2 regions of the Delftia sp. WSY_16 genome follow, and region 2 is predicted to be linked to the other one. Evidence: predicted binding sites of a transcription regulator. Region 2 holds the regulator's gene; the other holds the start of a gene.

Region 1 (7,282 bases), on a different contig from region 2:
ATGGGGTCGAACAGCAGTTGTTCCCCAAGATGCGCGCGCAATTGGCGCTGTCAGCGCTGGGCACGGCCGCCGTGCTCCTGGCCGCGCTGTTTCCGGGAACGCCCCTGCATGTCAACGCCTCGCCCTGGCTGCCGCTGCACCTGGCGCTGGGCATTGCCTCCTACGGACTGTTCGCCGCCGCCGTGGTCCATGCCTCGCTGATGACACGCGCCGAGCAGCACATGCGGCTGGGCGGCGGCGGGCATGACAGCGGCCTGCCCCTTCTCACGCTGGAGCGCCTGACCTTCCGCTTCGTGTCCGCAGGCTTTGTGCTGCTCACGGCCACGCTGGCCGCAGGCTGGCTGTTCGGCGAACAGCTCTACGGCAAGGCCTGGGTCTGGAACCACAAGTCGGTGTTCTCGCTGCTGTCGTGGCTGACCTTTGCCGTGCTGCTGATCGGCCGTGCGCGCTTTGGCTGGCGTGGCCGCAGCGCCGTGCGCGTGCTCTACGCAGGCGCCGCGCTGCTGCTGCTGGCCTATGCGGGATCACGCTTCGTGATGGAAGTGCTGCTGGAGCGCGCCGCATGAAGTACCTGCTGGTCCTGATCGTCATCGTCATTGCCATCGGCGTCTGGCGCAGCCAGCGCCGCACCGAGGCCCGTGAGCGGCGCCAGGCGGCTGCGCCTCGCAACCCGGCCAACCCGGCCAACGCGCCGCTGGCGGCACCGCAGGACATGGTCGAATGCGCGCACTGCGGACTGCACCTGCCGCGCAGCGAAGCCATCGAGGCCGCAGGCAGCAGCTATTGCAGCGCCGAGCACCGGGCCCTGGCGCAACGGCGCTGAGCATGCAGGACGCCGCCCGCTCCCCGCCGCCCACCATCGACGAGGCCACGGCGCAGTCGCCGCACGACGCCAACGCCCCCTTCGTCCGGCTGTGGCAGGGATTTCTGACGGGCCGCGTTCTCATCGCCACCGCGCTGCTGCTGCTGCAGTTGGCGCTGCTCAGCGTGCAGCCCGGCGGCAATCCCCTGGTCTGGCTGGTCTGCCTGGGCTACCTGGGGCTGACGCTGCTGGTGCGGCTGACCGCACGCGAGCAGCCGCCCTCTGCCCGCGCCGGCGTGCACTGGCTGCCCGTGATCGGCGTGGACATCGCGGCCATCTGCCTGCTGCAGGTGTTGCAGACAGGCCCGCTCAACTACTCGGCCCTGCTGGCCATCCCCATCCTGATTTCGGCCGTGCTGGGCAATCTGACGCTGGCGCTGGCCACCACGGCCAGCGTCACGCTGTTGACCCTGGGCTGGGTCGCATGGCAGGACCTGGCGGGCCGCATAGAAAGTACCCAGGCCTACTACCAGGCCAGCTTTGCCTGCGCAGGCTATTTCGCCGTGGCCTATCTGACGCACGAGCTGGCGCGCCGCGTGCGGCGCGAGCGGCACCTGGCACAGCACAGCAGCCGCAAGGCCCAGGCCCAGGAGCAGGTCAATGCCCTGGTGATCCGCCACCTGGGCGAAGGCGTGCTGGTGGTTGATCCCCAATTCCGCGTGCAGCAGGCCAACCCGGCCGCGCTGCACCTGCTGGGACTGGCCGACGCGCATGCCCTGCCCTTCGCCCTCAAGGAACACGCCGGCTGGCAGCGGCTGCAGGATGCCGTGGCCCAGAGCTTTGCCCAGAACCTGCCGATATCGGCCGCCATCCATCTGCAGTCCATCGGCCAGGAAGGCATGACGGGACTGCATCTGCGCACCTGGCTGACCGAGGTCGCCACCCCGTCCGACGCCACCGATGCCGCCGAGCCCGCGCTGCTGCAGCAGCTGTGCGTGGTCTTTCTGCACGACCTGCGCGAATTGGAGGCGCGGCTGCGCACGGAAAAGCTGGCCTCCATGGGCCGCATGTCCGCCGCAGTGGCCCATGAGATCCGCAATCCGCTGGCCGCCATCACCCAGGCCAACGCCCTGCTGGCAGAAGATCTGGCGCAGAACCCGGCCCAGCAGCAGCTGTGCCGCATCGTGGGCCAGAACGCCGAGCGGCTGGCGCGCACCGTCGAGGACGTGCTCAACATCGCGCGGGCCCAGCAGCACATTGGCGAGGCCCACGCCGGCCTGCTGGACCTGGACCAGCATGTGGCCCAGGCCTGCCAGGAGTGGCAGGCCCAGGGCCAGCCTGCGCGCAGCGTCCAGCTGCTGCTGGACGCGCGCGCAAGGACCGTGGTGTTCGACGGCGAGCACCTGCGCCGCATCCTGGTGAACCTGCTGGACAACGCCCAGCGCTACCGCAGCAACGCCCAGCAGCCGCATACGCTGCAGGTGCTGACCGGCGCGCCGGCCGCAGGCCAGATCTGGCTGCAGGTCTGGAGCGACGGCGCCGCACTGGAGCCCACGGTGCAGCGCCATCTGTTCGAGCCCTTCTTCTCGTCGGAAAGCCGCTCCAGCGGCCTGGGCCTGTACATCTGCCGCGAGCTGTGCCAGCGCTACGATGCAGGCATCAGCTACCAGCGGCTGTCGCGGCCCGCGCCGCACGGCCCTGTCGAGGGCAATGCCTTCAGCATCGTGTTCCGCGCCGGCGCCGCATCGGCTCTGCCGGCCTCCCTGTTTGACCAGATTGTGGTGTGATGCCCTTGAACTCCCTGCCCGCTGCCGCATCGATTCTTGTCGTGGACGACGAGCCGGATCTGCGCACCCTCTATGAACTGACCCTGCTGCGCGAAGGCTACCGCGTGGAAACCGCCGCCAGCGTGGGCGAGGCGCGCGAACAGCTGCAGACCCAGCGCTTCGACGTGGTCATCACCGACATGCGCCTGCCCGACGGCATGGGAATGGAGCTGCTGCAGGACCTGCGCAACCAGCAGCGGCGAGAACGCTGCGTGGTCATGACCGCCTACGGTTCGGCCGAAAATGCCGTCGAAGCCCTGCGCTCGGGCGCCTTCGACTATCTGACCAAGCCCGTGGACCTCAAGCAGTTCCGCCTGGTCGTGGCCTCGGCCGCCCAGGGCGTGGGCGGCGTGCCGCCCCCCGGCGTGATGCCGGCGCGCAGCCCCTCGGCGGCGTCGGCCGCAAGCCCCGTGCTCAGCGGCGGCGGGGCGCTCGACGCCATGGTTGGGGAGTCGCCCGCCATGCAGGCCGTCAAGCAGCGCATTGCCAAGGTGGCGCGCGGCATGGCGCCGGTGCTGGTGCACGGCGAGTCGGGCACGGGCAAGGAGCTGGTGGCGCGCGCCCTGCACGCCTGCAGCCAGCGCGCCCACGGCCCCATGGTGGCCGTGAACTGCGGCGCCATCCCCGAAAACCTGCTGGAGGCCGAGTTCTTCGGCGCCCGCAAGGGCTCCTATACCGGAGCCACCCAGGACCGCGACGGCTATTTCCAGGCGGCACGCGGCGGCACCCTGTTCCTCGACGAAATCGGCGACCTGCCGCTGCCCATGCAGGCCAAGCTGCTGCGCGCCATCCAGGAACGCCGCGTGCGCCCCCTGGGCTCGGCGCAGGAGGAAGCAGCCGACGTGCGCATCGTCAGCGCCACCCACCGCGACCTGGCCGCCGACGTGCAGGCAGGACGTTTTCGCCAGGACCTGTACTACCGCCTCAACGTCATCGAAGTACTTCTTCCGCCGCTGCGCGAGCGCCGCGAGGACCTGCCCGCGCTGTGCCGTGCATTGCTGGCACGGCTGTCGCAGGAGTCGGGCCTGCCCATGCCCGAGATCGACGAGCGTTCCCTGGAGCAGATCGCCCGCCTGCCCCTGCCCGGCAATGTGCGTGAACTGGAGAACCTGCTGCACCGCGCCATCACGCTGGGCGAGGAAGGGCCGCTGCGCATAGACCCCGAGATGCAGCTGCCCTGCGGCACTCCGCCGGCTCCACCCGCATCGACGCAGACCCAGGCGCACGACGGCGCCGCACCGCCGCCGGAGCCTGCCGACATGGAGCTGCCCCGCGACCTGCAGGCCTGGCTGGACGAGCGCGAGCGCGGCATCCTGGTGCAGGCACTGCAGGAAAACGGCTTCAACCGCACGGCCACGGCCGCGCGCCTGGGGCTGAGCCTGCGCCAGATCCGCTACCGCATCGACCGGCTGAACATCGCCCTGCCCGGCGACGCCAGCGCCGAGGCGGACGGAGGCGGCCATGGCGAAGCCTGATCGGCAGGCACCAGCCACCACGACCATGGGCCCGGCCTGGACCTGGCAAGGCGGCTGGCTGCAACAGGCACGCCACCTGCCCTCGCCCAACTTCGGCGAGCGCCCGGCCCAGGCCCTGGTCGATCTGGTCGTCGTGCACTCCATCAGCCTGCCCCCCGGCGAGTACGGTACGGGGGCGGTCCAGCAACTGTTCACCAACCAGCTCGACTGGGACGCCCATCCTTACTACCAGGGCATACGCGGCCTGGAGGTGTCGGCCCATTTCTTCGTCACGCGCCTGGGCGAGGTCTGGCAATTTGTGGACTGTGACGCGCGCGCCTGGCATGCGGGCGCCTCCAGCTGGCGCGGCAAGGACCGCTGCAACGACGACTCCATCGGCATAGAGCTGGAGGGCCTGGAGGGACTGCCGTTCGAGCCGGCGCAATATGCGGCCCTGGAGAACCTGTGCGAAGCCATCGCCGCACGCTACCCCGTCGCCCATCTCGCAGGCCATGAGCACATTGCGCCCGGCCGCAAACGCGATCCCGGCCCCGGCTTCGACTGGCCCCGGCTGCGCGGGCTGCTGTCCCGTCACCAGGCCACGGCGAACTGGCAGCTGCCGCCCCGCGCCGGCCAGCCCTCCACGTAAGCACACACCCTCCTGCCGGACTGCGCCAGGCCTTGCACGCAGGCCGGCTTGTCCACAGGCCCAGGAAAAGTGCGCTGTCAATCCAGAAAGCAACCCATGTGGCGCGCAGGCGCACGCCGTGCCGGCCTGATCTTTTTTTACAAATTCACGCATGTGTCGCAGCCCCACTGTTCATGGGGCTTTCGGCGGTCCGACCGGCGCAGCGGCAAGGCTGTAGCGGCTTGCGACAGGCCATCGCCCGCCAGCCACCGCGCAGCGGTGATCTGCTGCTATGGGCTTGCATGCTGGGCACTGTTTTGGCGCAGCGCAAACAGCGGTTTTCCGGCCGTGAGTACCCCGTGTACATGAGACGGCGATACACTACAGGTAGTGCCTGAGAGCACGCCGGACACCATATCTAGTGTTCACAAGCTGTGCACACCCTGTGAAAACGGTGTGCACATCCGGCCATCGATTCCATCTCCCAGCAAGCCTGCCCCCAGTGCAGGTCCGCGTCCGTTCTATCCACAAACACCCGTTGAGGAAACTCATGCAAGAAGCACTGAATTCTTTGGCTCCCGCTGCGCACGGTGATGCTGCCAATCCTTCCTCCGCCCATCACCTGTCCGTGCAGGACGGCTACCAGATCATCCGCCGCAGCGGCGACGTGGTGCCCTTCACCCCGCAAAAGATCGCCGTCGCGCTGACCAAGGCCTTCCTGGCCGTGCGCGGCGCCCAGGGCGCTGCCTCCGCCAGCGTGCGCGAGACCGTGGACGAGCTCACCCAGGCCGTGGTGCGCGCCCTGCTGCGCTCGCGTCCGGGCGGCGGCACCTTCCATATTGAAGACGTGCAGGACCAGGTCGAGCTGGGCCTGATGCGCGGCGGCCACCACGACGTGGCGCGCGCCTATGTGCTGTACCGCGACCGCCGCAACCAGGAACGTGCCGAGCAGAAGAAGGCCGCCGAGGCCGCTGCCGCCGCTGCGGCCGCGCCCGCCCCCGTGCTGCATGTGACCGACAACGGCCAGCGCGTTCCTCTGGACCAGGCCCGCCTGCTGGCCTTGATCGAGGCCTCCTGCCGCAACCTCAATGCCGACATCCAGGCCGCGCCCATCGTTGCCGAGACGCTGCGCAACCTGTACGACGGCGTGCCGATCGAAGAAGTCTTCAAGGCCTCCATCCTGGCCGCGCGCACGCTGATCGAAAAGGACCCCGACTACACCTACGTCACCGCCCGCCTGCTGCTGCACACCATCGTGCGCGAGGTCATGGGCCACGACGTGCAGCCTGCCGACATCCAGTCGGCCTACGCCGCCTACTTCCCCGGCTTCATCCAGAAGGGCGTGGACAACGAGCTGCTCAACCCCGAGCTGCTGAACTACGACCTGCCCCGCCTGGCTGCCGCCCTCAAGGCCGAACGCGACCAGCAGTTCGACTACCTGGGCCTGCAGACCCTGTATGACCGCTACTTCCTGCACGTGCGCAAGACGCGCATCGAGCTGCCCCAGTCCTTCTTCATGCGCGTGGCCATGGGCCTGGCGCTGCAGGAAGAGGACCGCAACGCGCGCGCTATCGAGTTCTACGAACTGCTGTCTTCCTTCGACTTCATGAGCAGCACGCCCACGCTGTTCAACAGCGGCACGCTGCGCTCGCAGCTGTCTTCGTGCTACCTGACCACGGTGCCCGACGATCTGGACGGCATCTATGAGTCGATCAAGGAAAACGCCCTCCTGTCCAAGTTCGCCGGCGGCCTGGGCAACGACTGGACGCGCGTGCGCGCCCTGGGTTCGCGCATCAAGGGCACGAACGGCGAGTCGCAGGGCGTGGTGCCCTTCCTCAAGGTGGTCAACGACACGGCCGTGGCCGTGAACCAGGGCGGCAAGCGCAAGGGCGCCGTCTGCACGTACCTGGAGACCTGGCACCTGGACATCGAGGAATTCCTCGAGCTGCGCAAGAACACGGGTGACGACCGCCGCCGCACGCACGACATGAACACGGCGAACTGGATTCCCGACCTGTTCATGAAGCGCGTCATGGAAAAGGGCCAGTGGACCCTGTTCTCGCCCTCCGATGTCGGCGACCTGCACGACCTCTTCGGCGCAGCCTTCGAGCGCGCCTACACGGCCTACGAAACCAAGGCCGAAACCGGCGAGCTCAAGCTGTTCAAGCGCATCCCGGCCGTGGACCTGTGGCGCAAGATGCTGTCCATGCTGTTCGAGACCGGCCACCCCTGGGTCACCTTCAAGGACCCCTGCAACGTGCGCTCGCCCCAGCAGCACGCCGGCGTGGTGCACTCGTCCAACCTGTGCACCGAGATCACGCTGAACACCAGCGACACCGAGACCGCCGTCTGCAACCTGGGCTCGGTCAACCTGGCGCGCCACATCACCAACGGCGCCATCGACCACGGCAAGCTGCGCAAGACCATCACCACGGCCATGCGCATGCTGGACAACGTGATCGACATCAACTACTACGCCGTGCAGAAGGCCAAGGACTCCAACCTGCGCCATCGCCCCGTGGGCCTGGGCCTGATGGGCTTCCAGGATGCGCTCTATGAAATGCGCATCGCC
Region 2 (7,282 bases):
GGCAGGGTGGATGACCAGGCTGCGGCAGTCGCCCACGTTGGCCAGGTGGCTGAAGACCTTGAGCGTCTCGATGAACTTGCGGCCCTGGTTGCGGTTGCCCTTGATGTCGAAGCTGAACACCGAGCCTGCGCCGCGCGGCAGCAGCTTCTTGGCGAGTTGGTGCGAGGGATGGGTATCGAGCAGCGGGTGGCCCACGCGGCCCACCAGCGGATGGCTGGCCAGGAATTGCACCACCTTCTCGGTGTTGCGGATATGGCGCTCCATGCGCAGCGGCAGCGTCTCTATGCCCTGCAGGATCAGCCAGGCCGTGTGCGGGCTCATGCAGGCGCCGAAGTCGCGCAGGCCTTCGCGGCGTGCGCGCAGAAGGAAGGCGCCAGTGCTGCTTTCCTCGCTGAACACCATGTTGTGGAAGCCGTCGTAGGGCTCGGTCAGCTCCGGGAAGCGTCCCGACTTTTCCCAGTCGAAGCTGCCGCCATCCACCACGATGCCCCCGACCACGGTGCCGTGGCCCGACAGGAACTTGGTGGCCGAGTGGTAGACGATGTCCGCGCCATGCTCCAACGGCTTCATCAGCCAGGGCGAGGTCAGCGTGGAGTCCACCAGCAGCGGCACGCCGGCCTCATGCGCGATGGCGCTGATGGTGGGGATGTCCAGCACATCCAGGCCCGGGTTGCCCACCGTCTCGCCGAAGAACAGCTTGGTGTTGGGGCGCACCGCGGCGCGCCAGCCGTCGATGTCGCCGGGCTTGACGAAGGTGGTTTCTATGCCGAAGCGCGCCAGCGTGTAGTGCAGCAGGTTCTGCGAGCCGCCGTACAGCGCCGTGCTGGCCACGATGTGGCTGCCCGCGCCCATGAGCGTGGCCACCGACAGGTGCAGCGCCGCCTGGCCGCTGGCCACGGCGATGGCGCCCACGCCGCCTTCCAGGGCCGAGACGCGCTGCTCCAGCACAGCATTCGTGGGATTGGAGATGCGGCTGTAGACGTGGCCTGGGCGCTCCAGGTTGAACAGCGAGGCCGCATGGTCGCTGGACTCGAACACGAACGAGGTCGTGAGGTGGATGGGCGTCGCGCGCGCACCGGTGGCGGGGTCGGGCTGTGCGCCCGCGTGCAGCGCCAGAGTGTCAAAGCCGGGATCCGAGTAGCCGGGCATTCCTGTCTCCATGGTTGTCAAGGCAAGCGGGCATTGTGGGCTATATTTCCCGGCAGACATGGGCTTGCCGCAACCACGGCGACACAGACAATCTTGGAGATACGGCATGAAAGTAAGTGACATCCTGCGCGTCAAGGGCAACACCCTCTACACGGTGTCGCCGGACGAAAGCCTGGCCAGCGCGGTGCAGGTGATGTCCGAGCGCGATATCGGCTCCCTCGTGGTCATGGAGCACGGCGACGTGGTCGGCATGCTGACCTTCCGCGAAGTGATCCAGGGCTTTGTCAAGCACGGCGGCGTGGGCGAGACGCTGGTGCGCTCGGCCATGGACGACGCTCCCATGACCTGCACCATGGAAACCGACATGGACGAGGTGCGCCGCATGATGCTGGACCGCCATGCGCGCTACATGCCGGTGATGGACAAGCGCATGCTGATGGGCGTGATCAGCCTGTACGACGTGGCCAAGGCCGTGGTGGACAGCCAGAACTTCGAGAACCGCATGCTCAAGGCCTATATCCGCGACTGGCCCGAAGGCGAGCGCCAGGGCGCGGACTGATCATCCGGTCGCGGCAAGACCGTCCCTGCCCATGCAGCAAGGCCTGCGACCGCAGAACGCGGCGCAGGCCTTGGTTTTTTTACGGCCGGGCGCAAGCCCGTTCAATGCACGCTGCTGCGCCGGGGCTTGAGCAATGCGCTGGGCGGCACGGCATAGGCCTGCCTGAAGACGCGGCTGAAGTGCGAGAAACTGGTGAAGCCGCAGGCCATCGCCACATCGGTCACGCGCCGCGCATTGTCGGCCTGCAGCAGCAGGTGGGCCTGGGCCAGGCGCTCGTTCCAGAGCCAGCGGCTGGGAGTCAGTCCCTCGGTGGCGAACAGGCGCGCCAGGCTGCGCAGCGACATGCCCAGGCCCTGGGCCACCTGCAGCGGCTTGAGCTCGGGGTCATCCAGCCGGGCCCGCATGTACTGCTTGGCCTGGGCAAGCCGGTTGCGGGTTCTGAAATCATCGGGCCTGGCTGAGACCAGCAGCATGGTCATCAGGGTGGGGTGAAGATTCTGGTCACCGGCATCCTGTTGAAGGATGGGTGAGGGCGGTGGAGTGCTGCTCGCAGGATCGCTGCGATCCTGGCGTTGCGTTGAGCCGGAAGAGGTCTGCATTTCACGAATCTCCCGCAAGTTGCGGCTGGTGCCTGAGGGATGGTCCGCAGGCGGTTGAAGAACAATGTTCTGTAATTCTAGCTATCAATATTTGTAATTTGATAGTTTTATTGTTTCTTTGCAGGAGATGGCTGCCTGCGCAATGCACCGCTGCAGCGGGAGCGGCGCCTGGGGGCGACCCGGGCATAATCATCGGCCTATGAGCGGCAACACCTTCGGAACCCTATTCACTGTCACCAACTTCGGCGAATCGCATGGCCCGGCCATCGGCTGCGTCATCGACGGTTGCCCGCCTGGCATGGCACTGAGCGAGGCGGACATCCAGCACGACCTGGACCGCCGCCGCCCCGGCACCAGCAAGTTCGTGACGCAGCGCAACGAGCCGGACGCGGTGGAAATCCTCTCGGGCGTCTACGAAGGCCGTACCACGGGCACGCCGATCGCTTTGCTGATCCGCAATACCGACCAGCGCAGCAAGGACTACTCCAACATTGCGCAAAGCTTTCGTCCCGGCCATGCCGACTACGCCTACTTCCAGAAGTACGGCATCCGTGATCCGCGCGGCGGCGGCCGCTCCTCCGCACGGCTGACGGCGCCCACGGTGGCGGCCGGCGCCGTGGCCAAGAAGTGGCTCAAGGAAAAATTCGGCACCGAGTTCCGCGCCTGCATGACCCAGGTGGGCGAGCTGTCGCTGCCCTTCGAGAGCTGGGAGCATGTGCGCAACAATCCCTTCTTTGCGCCGGTGGCCGATGTGTCCCGCTACGAGGAATACATGGATGCGCTGCGCAAGTCGGGCGACTCCTGCGGCGCCGCGCTGCGCGTGCAGGCCAGTGGCATGCCGGTGGGCCTGGGCCAGCCGCTGTATGACCGCCTCGATGCCGACGTCGCCTACGCCATGATGGGCCTGAACGCCGTCAAGGCCGTGGAGATCGGCGCGGGCTTCGACAGCGTGGTCCAGCGCGGCACCACGCACGGCGACTCGCTGAGTCCTGAAGGTTTTCGCAGCAACAACGCCGGTGGCATCGTGGGCGGCATCAGCACGGGCCAGGATCTGGAGGTGCGCATCGCCATCAAGCCCACCAGTTCCATCATCACGCCGCGCGAGTCCATCGACACCCAGGGCCAGAGCACCGAAGTCATCACCAAGGGTCGCCATGACCCCTGCGTGGGCATCCGCGCCGCGCCCATCGCCGAAGCGTTGCTGGCCCTGGTGGTGATGGACCACGCCCTGCGCCACCGCGCCCAGTGCGGCGACGTCGATTCAGGCCTGGCGCCGATTCCTGCCGCGGCGCCCTGAAAGCGCTGCCAGGACGCCAAAGAGAAAGCCGCCCAAGGGCGGCTTTCTTGTGTCCTGCCGGCCTGATCAGCCGGGATTGCGGACTTCATCCATGACGTTCTTGAAGTCGTCCACGTCCTCGAAGCTGCGGTAGACGCTGGCGTAGCGGATGTAGCCGACCTTGTCGAGCAGCTTGAGCTCGCGCATCACCATCTCGCCCAGGCGGCTGGAGAGCACTTCGCGCTCGCCCAGGTTGCGCAGCCGTTCCTCGATGCGCTCGATGGCGGCATCGATCTGCTCCGTGCTCACGGGACGCTTGCGCAGCGCAATCTTGAACGAACCCAGCAGCTTGGCGCGCTCGTACTCGATGCGCCGCCCGTCCTTCTTGACGATGGCGGGGAAGCTGACCTCGGGCCGCTCATAGGTGGTGAAGCGCTTGTCGCAGCCGCCGCATTGGCGGCGGCGGCGGATGAAGCCCCCATCCTCGGCCTCACGGGTCTCCACGACCTGGGTGTCCGGGTGGCTGCAGAACGGGCACTTCATGGCAGGCCTCTATGCGCTCAAATCAGGCGCCGTAGACCGGGAAGCGGGCCGTCAGCTCGGCCACCTGGGCGCGCACGCGAGCCAGGTTGGCTTCGTCGCTGGGGTTCTCCAGCACGTCGGCCAGCAGGTTGGCCGTCAGGCGGGCTTCCTCTTCCTTGAAGCCGCGCGTGGTCATGGCGGGCGTGCCCACGCGGATGCCGCTGGTCACCATCGGCTTTTCGGGGTCGTTGGGGATGGAGTTCTTGTTGATCGTCATGTGGGCGGCACCCAGTGCGGCTTCTGCCGCCTTGCCGGTAATGCCCTTGGCGCGCAGGTCCACCAGCATGACGTGGCTTTCCGTGCGGCCGGAGACGATGCGCAGGCCGCGGGCCGTCAGCGTTTCGGCGACGACCTTGGCATTCTTCACGACCTGCTCCTGGTAGGCCTTGAACTCGGGAGACAGTGCTTCCTTGAAGGCCACGGCCTTGCCGGCGATGACGTGCATGAGCGGGCCGCCTTGCAGGCCGGGGAAGATGGCGCTGTTGATGGCCTTCTCATGCTCGGCCTTCATCAGGATCACGCCGCCGCGCGGGCCGCGCAGGCTCTTGTGCGTGGTGGTGGTGACCACGTCGGCGTGGGGCACGGGGTTGGGGTACACGCCCGCGGCGATCAGGCCGGCGTAGTGGGCCATGTCCACCCAGAAGATGGCGCCGACTTCCTTTGCGATCTTGGCGAAGCGCTCGAAGTCGATGGCCAGGGCGTAGGCCGATGCGCCGGCCACGATGATGCGGGGCTTGTGCTCGCGCGCCAGCGCTTCCATCTTGTCGTAGTCGATGGCTTCTTCGGCGTTCAGGCCGTAGGAGACCACGTTGAACCACTTGCCCGACATGTTCAGCGGCATGCCGTGCGTCAGGTGGCCGCCTTCGGCCAGGCTCATGCCCATGATGGTGTCGCCGGGCTTGGCAAAGGCCATGAGCACGGCCTGGTTGGCCTGGGAGCCGGAGTTGGGCTGAACGTTGGCGGCCTCGGCGCCGAACAGCTTCTTGACGCGGTCGATGGCAAGCTGCTCGACCACATCGACGTTCTCGCAGCCGCCGTAGTAGCGCTTGCCTGGATAGCCTTCTGCGTACTTGTTGGTGAGCTGGGAGCCCTGGGCTTCCATCACGGCGGGCGAGCAGTAGTTCTCGCTGGCGATCAGCTCGATATGTTCTTGTTGACGCAGGTTCTCGGCCTGGATGGCGGCAAAGACTTCGGCGTCGACCTTCTCGACGGTATTGGTGCGTTGAAACATGGCAGTCCTGTGAACTTGAAATTCCCTTGAGGCCAAGGGCTGCCCAGGCGAACGGCGGAACACTCCAGATCCCGCGTGCGCATGGAGGCTGGGCGGTACGCTCCCCGGTGGTTCACAGAAGGTGGTTCTTTTCAGGCCTTCTGCTGGTTTCCACGTCAGCGGCAGCGGTGCGTGAAGCGGCTGCGCCTATCGCCAGTTGCGTACCCCGCTAGTGTAGCTGAGCTGATGGAGCCGAAGACAGGCGAGGGGCGTTGGCGAAGCCGCCTGCCTGGCAGATCAGCGGGTGCAGGCAGGCATGAAAAAAGCTGGCCTTAGCCAGCTTCGTGCGCCATGTCGGTGGTTCCGGTTACAGCGCCGGCTCCTGTGTCTGCAGGGCCACCTGTTCGGTGCGCGCGGACATGCTGCTCGAGCTGACCGGCACTGCCGGGGTGCCAGCGGACGCAGCCGAGGCCGCAGGTCCGGCTGCCTCGGCCGTGGATGTGGCCGGCTTGGTGGCTGCGATCTGGACGGCCTGCTTGGGCTGCTCGATCTTGGCGGTCATCAGCGGCACGGCACGCAGGCCGGCGGCCATGCGCAGGCGCTGGTGCTCGGCCAGCACCTTGGCGGCATAGCCGCCGTCGGTGGGCAGGTTGGCCGCGCCCACGTAGTAGCGCAGGCCACCTTCGATGGAGCCGGCGCGCTCAATGCACTCCTTGAGCACGCGCACGCCCACGCGCAGATTGCTGACGGGGTCGAACGCGGCGTTCTGGCCGCCGAAGTTCTCGTACTTGTCGGTATGCACCGTGGTCATCACCTGCATCAGGCCCTGCGCGCCGACAGCACTTTGCGCGAACGGATTGAAGCTGGACTCGATGGCCATGATGGCCAGGATCAGCGTCGGGTCCAGGCGGTTGACCTTGCCCAGGTCGTAGGCCTCGCTGACCAGTGCCGCGATGGGCTCGGGCGCCACGCGGTACTTCTTGCTGAGCCAGAAGGCCACGGCCGCCTGATCCTTGGGCAGGTTCTTCGGGTTGGTCGCCGTCGCGCGGTCGCTGGCCGCGAGTTCGACGGGCGCACCCAGCTCGGCCATCTGGCGAGCGGTCAGCCAGGAGCGCAGCTGGCTCTCTCCGGCATCGCGCAGGTCGGGACGGGCGAACAAGGTAATGGCCAGGAAGGCCACAGCCAGGCCCAGAAGGGCGAAGCTGTTGTGGATGATGGCAAGAAAACCGTTGGCCACATCGATGGCGAACGTTCGCGCGGCGGCGAAAAATTTTCCTGACGCTGGCATAGCTTTTTCCTTTCTAGGGGCACCAACCCGAAACGGCCTTCGCCGAAGCGAAGGCCGGTGAGGCTGACACCCTGGATTGGGTGCTGCGGATCCGGGAGGCTGGCGCTTGGTGCACCATTGCGTTGTAGGCCTGCGGGATCTGCTCAGTCGTGAGGCAGCAGAAACAAAAAACGCTCTATTCGAGCGCTGGCGGATTCTAGGAGTTCACCAAATACACGGTCAACACTATGAAGTGCGTTTGTTAGATCGATGAATAATAACAAACCATGGATGCAAACACAGTTTCTGAGTGTTTGAGAGCAGGTTGCGTGCTACCGATGTGGGGCGCTTGCGGCGGTTGTACAGGGCTTCATGAAATTGCAATGAAATGCAAAAGCACTGGCAGGCCTGGCCTGCATCCTTCTATATTGGAGGCGACTGCTCCTGCAGTCGTCTCGCCAAGGTGGAAGACGGGTAAAAGTGGTGTTCGATGGTTCGGGCACAGTCGTTCAAGTCTTCTTCCGCGGCCTTCCTGGAAGCAATCTCTTGCTTCCGAGCAGCAAGGACCATCCTCTCCTTGACTGCGGAAAACGGCCAGGACTTGTGCCTGCCGTAAAGCCCGGAAGCCGGTTCAAGGCTT

Evidence for each region. Region 2 encodes NrdR, which represses ribonucleotide reductase genes. Its sites were predicted from a motif close to CACNANATNTNGTG; they were not measured.
Region 1: a site for NrdR is predicted at 5,121-5,134, ahead of ACF8O7_RS05395 (ribonucleoside-diphosphate reductase subunit alpha). Genes of this name have one in related genera too.

What each region holds. Positions count from the first base shown of each region.
Region 1 covers NZ_JBICKS010000006.1:118,963-126,244, forward strand. Annotated here, with positions in the region: gene ACF8O7_RS05370 (inner membrane protein YpjD) at 1-566, shown strand, start outside; gene ACF8O7_RS05375 (PP0621 family protein) at 563-823, shown strand; gene ACF8O7_RS05380 (PAS domain-containing sensor histidine kinase) at 826-2,589, shown strand; gene ACF8O7_RS05385 (sigma-54 dependent transcriptional regulator) at 2,589-4,103, shown strand; gene ampD (1,6-anhydro-N-acetylmuramyl-L-alanine amidase AmpD) at 4,090-4,731, shown strand; gene ACF8O7_RS05395 (ribonucleoside-diphosphate reductase subunit alpha) at 5,261-7,282, shown strand, end outside.
Region 2 covers NZ_JBICKS010000019.1:6,843-14,124, reverse strand. Annotated here, with positions in the region: gene ACF8O7_RS09540 (O-acetylhomoserine aminocarboxypropyltransferase) at 1-1,149, opposite strand, end outside; gene ACF8O7_RS09535 (CBS domain-containing protein) at 1,256-1,708, shown strand; gene ACF8O7_RS09530 (helix-turn-helix domain-containing protein) at 1,810-2,181, opposite strand; gene aroC (chorismate synthase) at 2,507-3,604, shown strand; gene nrdR (transcriptional regulator NrdR) at 3,671-4,126, opposite strand; gene glyA (serine hydroxymethyltransferase) at 4,149-5,396, opposite strand; ZMP/ZTP riboswitch at 5,431-5,606, opposite strand; gene ACF8O7_RS09510 (lytic transglycosylase domain-containing protein) at 5,743-6,663, opposite strand.